Regions from separate parts of the Kitasatospora sp. NPDC018058 genome, predicted to be linked through region 1. Evidence: riboswitches for the same ligand, from Rfam matches in the RefSeq annotation. Region 1 holds a riboswitch; the other holds the start of a gene.
The links. A riboswitch is a leader RNA that binds a small molecule or an ion and turns the genes downstream of it on or off. The one in region 1 is predicted to bind cyclic di-AMP.

Region 1 (4,193 bases):
AACTCGGAGGAGGCGACGTCCAGGGCCAGGGCGATGTCACGGCCGGGGACGTAACCGGCCTTCTGGATCGCCTCCATGATGAGGTCGAGGGCCTCGCGGTTGCTGTCCAGGTTCGGGGCGAAGCCGCCCTCGTCGCCGAGGCCGGTCGACAGGCCGCGCTCCTTCAGCACGCCCTTGAGGGTGTGGTAGACCTCGACGCCCCAGCGGACGGCCTCGGAGAAGGACTCCGCGCCGATCGGGGCGATCATGAACTCCTGGATGTCGACGTTGGAGTCCGCGTGCGAGCCGCCGTTGAGGATGTTCATCATCGGGACCGGCAGGACGTGCGCGTTCGGGCCGCCCAGGTAGCGGAACAGCGGCAGGTCGCTGGCCTCGGAGGCGGCGTGCGCGACGGCCAGCGAGACGCCCAGGATGGCGTTGGCGCCGAGCGAGGACTTGTCCGGGGTGGCGTCCAGGTCGAGCATGGCCTGGTCGATCAGGCGCTGCTCGGTGGCGTCGTAGCCGACCAGCTCCGGGCCGATCTGCTCGATGACGGCCAGGACGGCCTTCTCGACGCCCTTGCCGAAGTAGCGGTTCTTGTCACCGTCGCGCAGCTCCAGCGCCTCGAAGGCGCCGGTCGAGGCACCCGACGGGACAGCGGCACGACCGGTGCTGCCGTCGTCGAGGCCGACCTCGACCTCGACCGTGGGGTTGCCGCGCGAGTCGAGGATCTCACGGGCTACGACGACATCGATGGACGGCACGAGGCATCTCCTTGCGGAAGCAGGGTCCGGCCGACGGTGGTGGCTGTCGGCGGGACGATTGCGGAGTCGTTACGACCAGAGCCTAACCGCCCGGGCTCCCGGGGCCACGTTGACCTCGGCTTCGTCTCAGCGTGTGGCCCCACTACCCACCGGTAGTTCACCTGCTTGTCCCAGCTTGTCCCTTTGCCGCGGACGAATGCGGGCGAAGGGGGCCGGGCGCGGCCCCCTTCGTTCCCGGGGTGTTGCTCGAGGTCCTTCGGGGCGTCAGCCGGGGGCCCGTGGACCGGCTCAGCCGAGGTGCAGGACCTGGCCGGGCATGATCAGGTTCGGGTCGCCGCCGACCGTGCCGCGGTTGCCGCCGTACAGCGCCTGCCAGCCGCCGGACACGCCCTGGGCGGCGGCGATGCTCGACAGGGTGTCACCGGAGTGGACGGTGTAGTCGTGGCCGGCCGGGGCGGCCTGGGCCGGCTGGGCGGCGCGCGGGGCGGCGTGCTTGGGGGCGTACTGCTGGGCCGACTGATCGACAGGCTTCTCGGCCTGCCTGGGAGCGGCGTGCTTCGGGGCGTACTGCTCCGCCTTGGGGGCCTGCTGCTTCGGGGCCTGCTGCTTGGGCGTCTGCTGCTGCGGGGCGGCCTGCGGCTTGGCGTCCGAGGAGGTGTCGACCACGGCCGGGGCGCCGCCCTTGCTCAGGCCCGCCTTCTGGGAGCAGACCGGCCAGGCGCCCGGGCCCTGGGAGGCCAGCACCTTCTCGGCGACCGAGATCTGCTGGGCCTTGCTGGCCTGGTTGGCCTGCGACGCGTAGGCGGTGCCGCCGAACGCCTTCCAGGTGCTGGAGGTGAACTGCAGGCCGCCGTAGAAGCCGTTGCCGGTGTTGATGCTCCAGTCGCCGCCGCTCTCGCACTGGGCGACGGAGTCCCAGGCGGAGGCCGGGGCGGCGGAGGCGCCGGTGGCGGCGAGGAGCGGCATCGCGAGTCCGACGCCGGCCACACCGGCGACGGCGATGGCCTTCTCGGTCTGGGTGCGACGACGGTGACGGCCGGTTCCAACGAGCAGCATGAAGAGGTCCCTCTCCGCACGCCTGCGAGGTGAGCTGTCGGGTTCGGACCGGGAGGTGGCCCGGCCGCCGCATGCGGAAACGGTTCCGCTCGGGCGGCTTCACCCCAAGCCGTGGAGGACGGCAACAAACGTGGTTCCCCCGCCCCTGCCCAGGGTTCTGGTCGGCTTCCCGTGGCGCGGCGGGCAGGATTCGGCGTTCCGCGCACGAGGTCCGCAGCTGCGAACTCCAGGGAGACTAGACAGATCCTCAGATCAATCACAAGCTCATATCGTCGACATCACACCAAAATTACGGCACGTGATCAATCGCCTACCAACGGCTCCCCTATGTCCGGATTGATGGCTGTTCATACCGGGATCAAGGGTGCACCAGCGACGTCAAGTCAGTGTGTCGGAGCCTCAGGAACGGCGTGCGGCGACCGGATCTCGGGACTGAATTCGACCGGAAGTTCGCGCAATCCACGCATGATCAGGCCGCCGCGCCAGCGCAGATTCTCCGGGGTTTCAGCCAGTCGGAGATCGGGCAGTCGGGAAAGCAGCGTGGCCAGCGCGGCACGCCCTTCCAGCCGGGCCAGCGGGGCACCGATGCAGTAGTGGATGCCGTGCCCGAACCCCAGGTGGGGGTTGTCGGCCCGGGCCAGGTCGAGGGTGTTCTCGTCCGCGAACCGGGCCGGGTCGCGGTCCGCCGCCGCCAGCACCACCAGCACCGGATCGCCGACCGGGATGTCCACCCCGCCGATGGTCAGCGGCCGGGTCGCGAACCGCCAGGTCGCCAGCTCCACCGGCCCGTCGTAGCGCAGGAGTTCCTCGATCCCGGTCTCCAGCAGCGCGGTCTCCCCGCGCACCACCGACTCCTGCAGCAGCGCCCGCTGCCCCGGATCGCGCAACAGCGCGTACATCCCGTTGCCGATCAGGTTGATGGTGGTTTCGAACCCCGCGAAGATCAACACGAAGCACATGGCGGCGGCCTCGTTCTCCGTCAGGTGCTCGCCGTGGTCGCTGGCCCGGATCAGGCCGGAGATCAGGTCGTCACCGAGGTCGGCCCGCTTGCGGTGGATGAGGTCCACCAGGTAGGCGCGGATGCGCTTGACCGCCCGGCCCACGCCGCCGCGTTGCCCACCGTGGTGGCGGATCATCATGCCCGCCCAGTCCCGCAGATCGTCCTGGTCCTCGGCCGGCACGCCCAGCATGTCGCAGATCGCGTAGATGGGGAGCGGGAAGGCGAACTCGTGGATCAGGTCCGCCGAACCGCGCTGCGCGAAGCCGTCGATCAGCCGGTCGGTGAGCTGCTGCACCCGCGGCTCGAACTCGGCCACCCGGCGCGGGGTGAACGCCTTCGACACCAGACGGCGCAGCCGGGTGTGGTCCGGCGGGTCGATGTTCAGCAGGTGGGTCATCAGATCCGCCTGCCGCTCCCCCGGGATGCCCACCCGGCCGGTGCGGTGCGCCTGCCCGCTGTGGTGCGCCGGGTTCTTCGACAGCCGGCTGTCCGCGAGCGCCTGCCGGGCGTCCGCGTAGCGCGTCACCAGCCACGCCTCCACCCCGCTCGGCAGCTTGGTGCGGTGCACCGGGGCGTGCTCGCGCAGCCACGCGTAGGCGGGGTACGGATCGGCGGCGAACTCCCAGGTGAAGAGCTGCGGGGCGGGCTGGGCGGCGTCGGGCTGAGCAGGCATGGGTCGACCGTAACCGCTGGGCCCGGCGCGCCCTGCCCGCCGCCCGTCCGCGAGCGGCGCGCGAGCGGTCCGCCGACGGCGGGCGATCACGCCGCCAACGCTCCGTGGACGGCCCGTGGACGGACCGTGGACAGCTCTTGGACAGCTCTTGGCCGGGTGGCAGGCGTGAGTCTGGTCACCTGCGGGGTAATCCCTGTTGCGGAGGGTCAGGACGTGCCTACGATCCTCCGCAGTACGCGTGGGCGCCGGTGCGGTGTCGCCCACAGGGAGGAGCAGACCATGCCGGTCAGCGGGGCAGTCGTCGTCATCGCGGTACTCGACGGCGGTTCGGGAGCCGACCTCGCCCGCCGGTTCACCGCGGCCGGCGCCGCCGGGATGCTGATCGCCGACACCCACGTCGGCATCGCCGAGGACCTCGCCGCCGAACTCGACCGGCCCGGCTGCCCCGTCGTCGGCGTCTCCGCGGACATCCGCCGCCCCAGCGACGTCGCCGCCCTGGTCGACACCGCCGAGAAGCACCTCGGGCCGATCGACCTCTTCTGCGTCGCCGGCCCGAACGGCGAGCGGATCGTCTCCCTCGCCGACCTGCCCGACCACCTCGACCTGGAGCGCCTCGCCGAACTCGTCGCCCTCATCGGCGAGGCCATCGGCGAACTCGTCCCGCCGCAGCGGCGCCCGGCCGAGCACACCGCCACGGCGGCCTGAGCCGACTACTCCGGCT
Region 2 (4,193 bases), on a different contig from region 1:
GCATCTATACCAACGGCTTCGCCAAACTGGCCGTGGGATCGGCCCGTTACGGCATCATGTGCCGTCCCGACGGCATGGTCTTCGACGACGGTGTCACCGTGCGGCTCTCCGACGACCACTACTACCTGACGACGACCACGGGCAACGCGGCGGCCGTGTTCGACTGGCTCGAGGAGTGGCTGCAGACCGAGTGGCCCGAGCTGCGCGTGCGCTGCACCTCGGTGACCGAGCAGTGGTCCACCGTCGCCGTCGTCGGCCCCCGGTCCCGTGAGGTCCTTACCGCCCTCGCGCCCGATCTGGACGTCTCCAACGAGGCATTCCCGTTCATGACGGTCAGTCAGGCCGGACTGGCCAACGGCATCCCGGCCCGGATCTGCCGCATCTCCTTCTCCGGCGAGCTGGCGTACGAGATCAACGTCGCGAGCTGGTTCGGCCTCGCCGCGTGGGAGGCCGTGATCGCGGCGGGCGGCCCGGCCGGAATCACCCCCTACGGCACCGAGACCATGCACGTGCTACGCGCGGAGAAGGGATACCCCATCGTCGGCCAGGACACGGACGGCACGGTCACCCCGCAGGACCTCGGCATGGAGTGGATCGTCTCCCGCCACAAGCACTTCGTCGGCAAGCGGTCCTTCCGGCGGGCGGACACCGCGCGGGCCGACCGGAAGCACCTGGTCGCGCTGCTGCCGGTCGACCGCGCCGAGTTGCTGCCGGAGGGCTCCCAGCTGGTGGCCGAGGGCGTCGACACCACGGCCGGCCCGGTGCCCTCGCTCGGCCACGTGACCTCCAGCTACCGCAGCGCCGCGCTCGGCCGGACCTTCGCTCTCGCCCTCGTCCGAGGCGGCCGGGACAGGATCGGCGAGACCGTCCTCGCACCGCTCGCAGACGGCCGCACGGTCGCCGCGACCGTCGCCGACCCCGTCCTCTACGACCCGAAGGGAGCCCGCCGTGACGGTTGACCGGCTGCGGCAGAGTCCGCTCGGACATCTCACCGACACTCCCCCAGCCTCCGGCCGTGGGTACCCCCATCTCGGCCCTGCTGTCACCAGCGAACGAGGTGTCCGGCTGCGCGAGGTCCCGTTCCATGCCCAGCTCAACCTCCGGCTCGACCCGGCCGGCGCGGCCGCGGCGCGGGTCGGCAAGGCGCTCGGCGCGGCTCTGCCGGCCCAGGCCGACACCGCCGTCCGAGCAGGCGACCTCCAGGTGCTGTGGCTGGGCCCGGACGAGTGGCTCGTCGTCGGCCCCGACGGCTCGGGGCCGACCACCGAGCGGGTTCTGCGCGCGGCGCTGGCAGACGAGCCCGGATCGGTCGTGGACGTCTCCGCCAACCGCACGACGCTCGAACTGACCGGCCCGGCCGCACGCCAGGTGCTGGAGAAGGGCTGCTCACTCGATCTGCACCCGCGCGCCTTCGCGCCGGGCCGCTGCGCCCAGACGACGGTGTCCAAGGTCAACGTGGTGCTCCACCAGCTCGACGAGGCGCCGTCGTACCGGCTCCTGGTCCGCGGGTCGTTCGCCCAGTACCTCGCGGACTGGTTGCTCGACGCGATGGAGGAGTACCGACACTCGCCACTCCCCGCCCTCCCCTGACGGTGCGGGATTCACTGAGATCACAACGGCCGTTCCAACGGTGTTCGAGGTGGGACGAGGACCTCGCCGTGTACGCCGAGTAGCCGGTGCGCTACGCCGCGGCGGACTGCCCGCACCGCGGTCCCGTCCGGACCCCGGGCACGCCGACGGCCCGGCTCACGCATCGCTACGTGAACCGGGCCGGTCAGGTGGCCGCTTGGCACCCGTCAGCCGCCGGACATCCGGCCGACAGGCGGTACTCGCTCGGACCCATCGGTTCGAACAGGCCGATCAGGCCCGATCAGGCCGTACTGATCGGGAGAGGTCCGATCAGTACGCGCTGTGCACCTGCCAGAACGCCCAGGCGGCGTTCGGGCTGCCGTAGACGGTGTTCATGTACTGCAGGGCCCACTTGAGCTGGGTGGCGGGGTTGTTCTGCCAGTCGGAACCGGCCGAGGCCATCTTGTTGCCGGGCAGCGCCTGCGGCAGGCCGTAGGCACCCGAGCTCGGGTTGGTGGCGTGGATGTTCCAGCCGCTCTCGTGGCTGATGATCTGGTCGAACGAGGCCAGCTGGTTCGCCGGGACGATCGAGGCCGCAAGCGCCTGCAGCGCGGCCGGGGTGTTGGCGACCGGGGCGGCCGGGGTGGCGGCCAACGGGCTGGCGGCGGCCGGCTTGGCCGGAGCCGGGGCGGCCCCGCCCAGGGTCAGGTGCTGGCCCGGGTAGATCTTGCCCGGGCCTTTGGTCAGCACGGACTTGTTGAGCTCGTAGAGCCTCTGCCAGCCGCCCTGCACGTTGTGCGTGGTGGCGATCTTGGTGAGGGAGTCACCGCTCTGGACGGTGTAGACAGCGGGCGCCTGCGGGGCGGCGGCCGGGGCCGAGTGCGCCGGGGCGGGCTTGACGGGGGCGGCGTTCGCGGCGGTGGCGGCGACCACCGGGATGCCGACGCCGACGCCGACGACCACGGCGGCCGCGACGATGCGCTTGACGGAACCGACAGCGAACAGGCTGGGGCGAGCGTTGACGGGCAGCATGAAGTGCGATTCCTCTCACACGCCTGCGAGGTGAGCTGTCGGGTTCGGGCTGGAGTTGCCCGGCCGCGCAGAGACGCGGCTTCACCCCTAGCCCCGCCGGAACCAGTCCGGATGAGGCGACTTACCTGTGGGTCCCCCGCCCCTGCCGCGGTGCTTCATGGATGCACGTGCCCGCCCGATCCGGCGGCAGGATTCGGCGTTCCGGAGAGCGGGGTTCGTTTCGTACGGAGACGAACGAGAAGGACCGTAAACGGCACGGAGCCATTAGCACAAGGCCTCGTGAGCTGGGTCACGGCCCGGCCGGATTGTCCGAATGATCCACAATAGCGCTTGATAACGATTCGACAACGGCCCTATGAGTCCGTGTCAGTACGGGCCGCCGGGCCCAGCGCGGCGGCCACCGCCCGATGGCGCGCCGTGCGGGTCGCGGGTTCGGGCCGGCGCGCCCGCCCTGGGGCGCGCCGACCTGACCGGAGGTCAGCCTGCCTGCCAACCCTGCGCATCGACGCCTCCCGGCACCTCGGCTGCCGGATCGTACGGGGTGCGGGTGTGGACGAAGCCGGCCTGGTCCAGGTGGTCGACCGTGCTGTCGGCCCGGTGCACCACGCGCAGCGGCTCGCCCGCGCAGTAGCCGTCCAGCCCGGTCCAGGTCCCGTCCGGCCCGGGCCGGAACCGTGAGGTGCGGGCCGCGCCGCCCAGCGCTGTGAGCTCCAGCACACGGCCGGCTCGCAGGTGCAGCGCGACCGCGCTGGTGCCACAGCACCAGGGGCCGGTCAGCGCCAACAGCTCCAGGGTCGACGTCGGTGAAGGGCCGCCCGGGCTCGGGGATCCGCGGCTCGCGCCCGGCGGTGATCGCGATCAGGTCGCGGGCCACCTGGCCGAGGTTGGGGCTGGCCGTGGTGTACGAGCATGACGACCGCCACATCGTCCTGCTCCCTGAACAAGAGCGAGGCGAGGAAGCCGGGCATCGAGCCGCCGTGGCCGACCCGCAGCCGGCTGACCACCTGCTGGAGCTGCCGGCCCAGGCCGTAGCCGGCCGACCAGTCGCCGTCCGGCGCGGCGGCCGGCCGACACATCTCGGCCAGCGTCTCCGGTACAGCGAGGCGTACGCGGTCGCCCGAGGGAGGGTGGCGATGAACTCATCAGGCGGGAGCCAGCCGCTCGATGGAGGTCGGCTCTCGGGGATCCTCATGACGTACCACACGCGATTTGCGCAGGTAGAGGTCGACGTACCCGATCGCGGTTGGCAGAGTGTTGCCCCCACCCCACTCCGGCGCCAACGTGCTCCTCCTGGACGAGCCGACCAACAACCTGGACCCGGTCTCCCGGGCGGAGGTCCTGGCGGCGGTCGGCACCTACCCGGGCGCGATCGTGATGGTCACCCACGACCCCGGCGCCATCGAGGCGCTCCGGCCCGACCGCATCCTGCTGCTGCCGGACGGGGACGAGGACCTGTGGCACGACTCGTACCTGGAGCTGGTCACGCAGGCCTGAGTGCCGTTGCCCGGTCCGGTCCCCGACGCCCGCTCCCAAGGTCGAGGCACCCCCGTTCCCCCTTGTTCCCGGCCTTTCCGCACCGGGGCCGCCTGCGG

Region 2: it holds a riboswitch for cyclic di-AMP, as region 1 does, so the genes downstream of both, ACH4E7_RS10195 (LysM peptidoglycan-binding domain-containing protein) here and ACH4E7_RS00530 (transglycosylase family protein) in region 1, are expected to answer to the same signal.

The regions. Positions count from the first base shown of each region.
Region 1 covers NZ_JBIRFA010000001.1:112,678-116,870, reverse strand. Annotated here, with positions in the region: gene eno (phosphopyruvate hydratase) at 1-743, opposite strand, end outside; gene ACH4E7_RS00530 (transglycosylase family protein) at 1,032-1,799, opposite strand; cyclic di-AMP (ydaO/yuaA leader) riboswitch at 1,805-1,972, opposite strand; gene ACH4E7_RS00525 (cytochrome P450) at 2,183-3,472, opposite strand; gene ACH4E7_RS00520 (SDR family NAD(P)-dependent oxidoreductase) at 3,752-4,177, shown strand; gene ACH4E7_RS00515 (MazG family protein) at 4,183-4,193, opposite strand, start outside.
Region 2 covers NZ_JBIRFA010000006.1:36,629-40,821, reverse strand. Annotated here, with positions in the region: gene ACH4E7_RS10205 (sarcosine oxidase subunit alpha family protein) at 1-959, shown strand, start outside; gene ACH4E7_RS10200 (sarcosine oxidase subunit gamma) at 949-1,590, shown strand; gene ACH4E7_RS10195 (LysM peptidoglycan-binding domain-containing protein) at 1,900-2,601, opposite strand; cyclic di-AMP (ydaO/yuaA leader) riboswitch at 2,609-2,764, opposite strand; gene ACH4E7_RS10190 (hypothetical protein) at 3,079-3,384, opposite strand; partial or broken gene ACH4E7_RS10185 (ABC transporter ATP-binding protein) at 3,868-4,095, shown strand.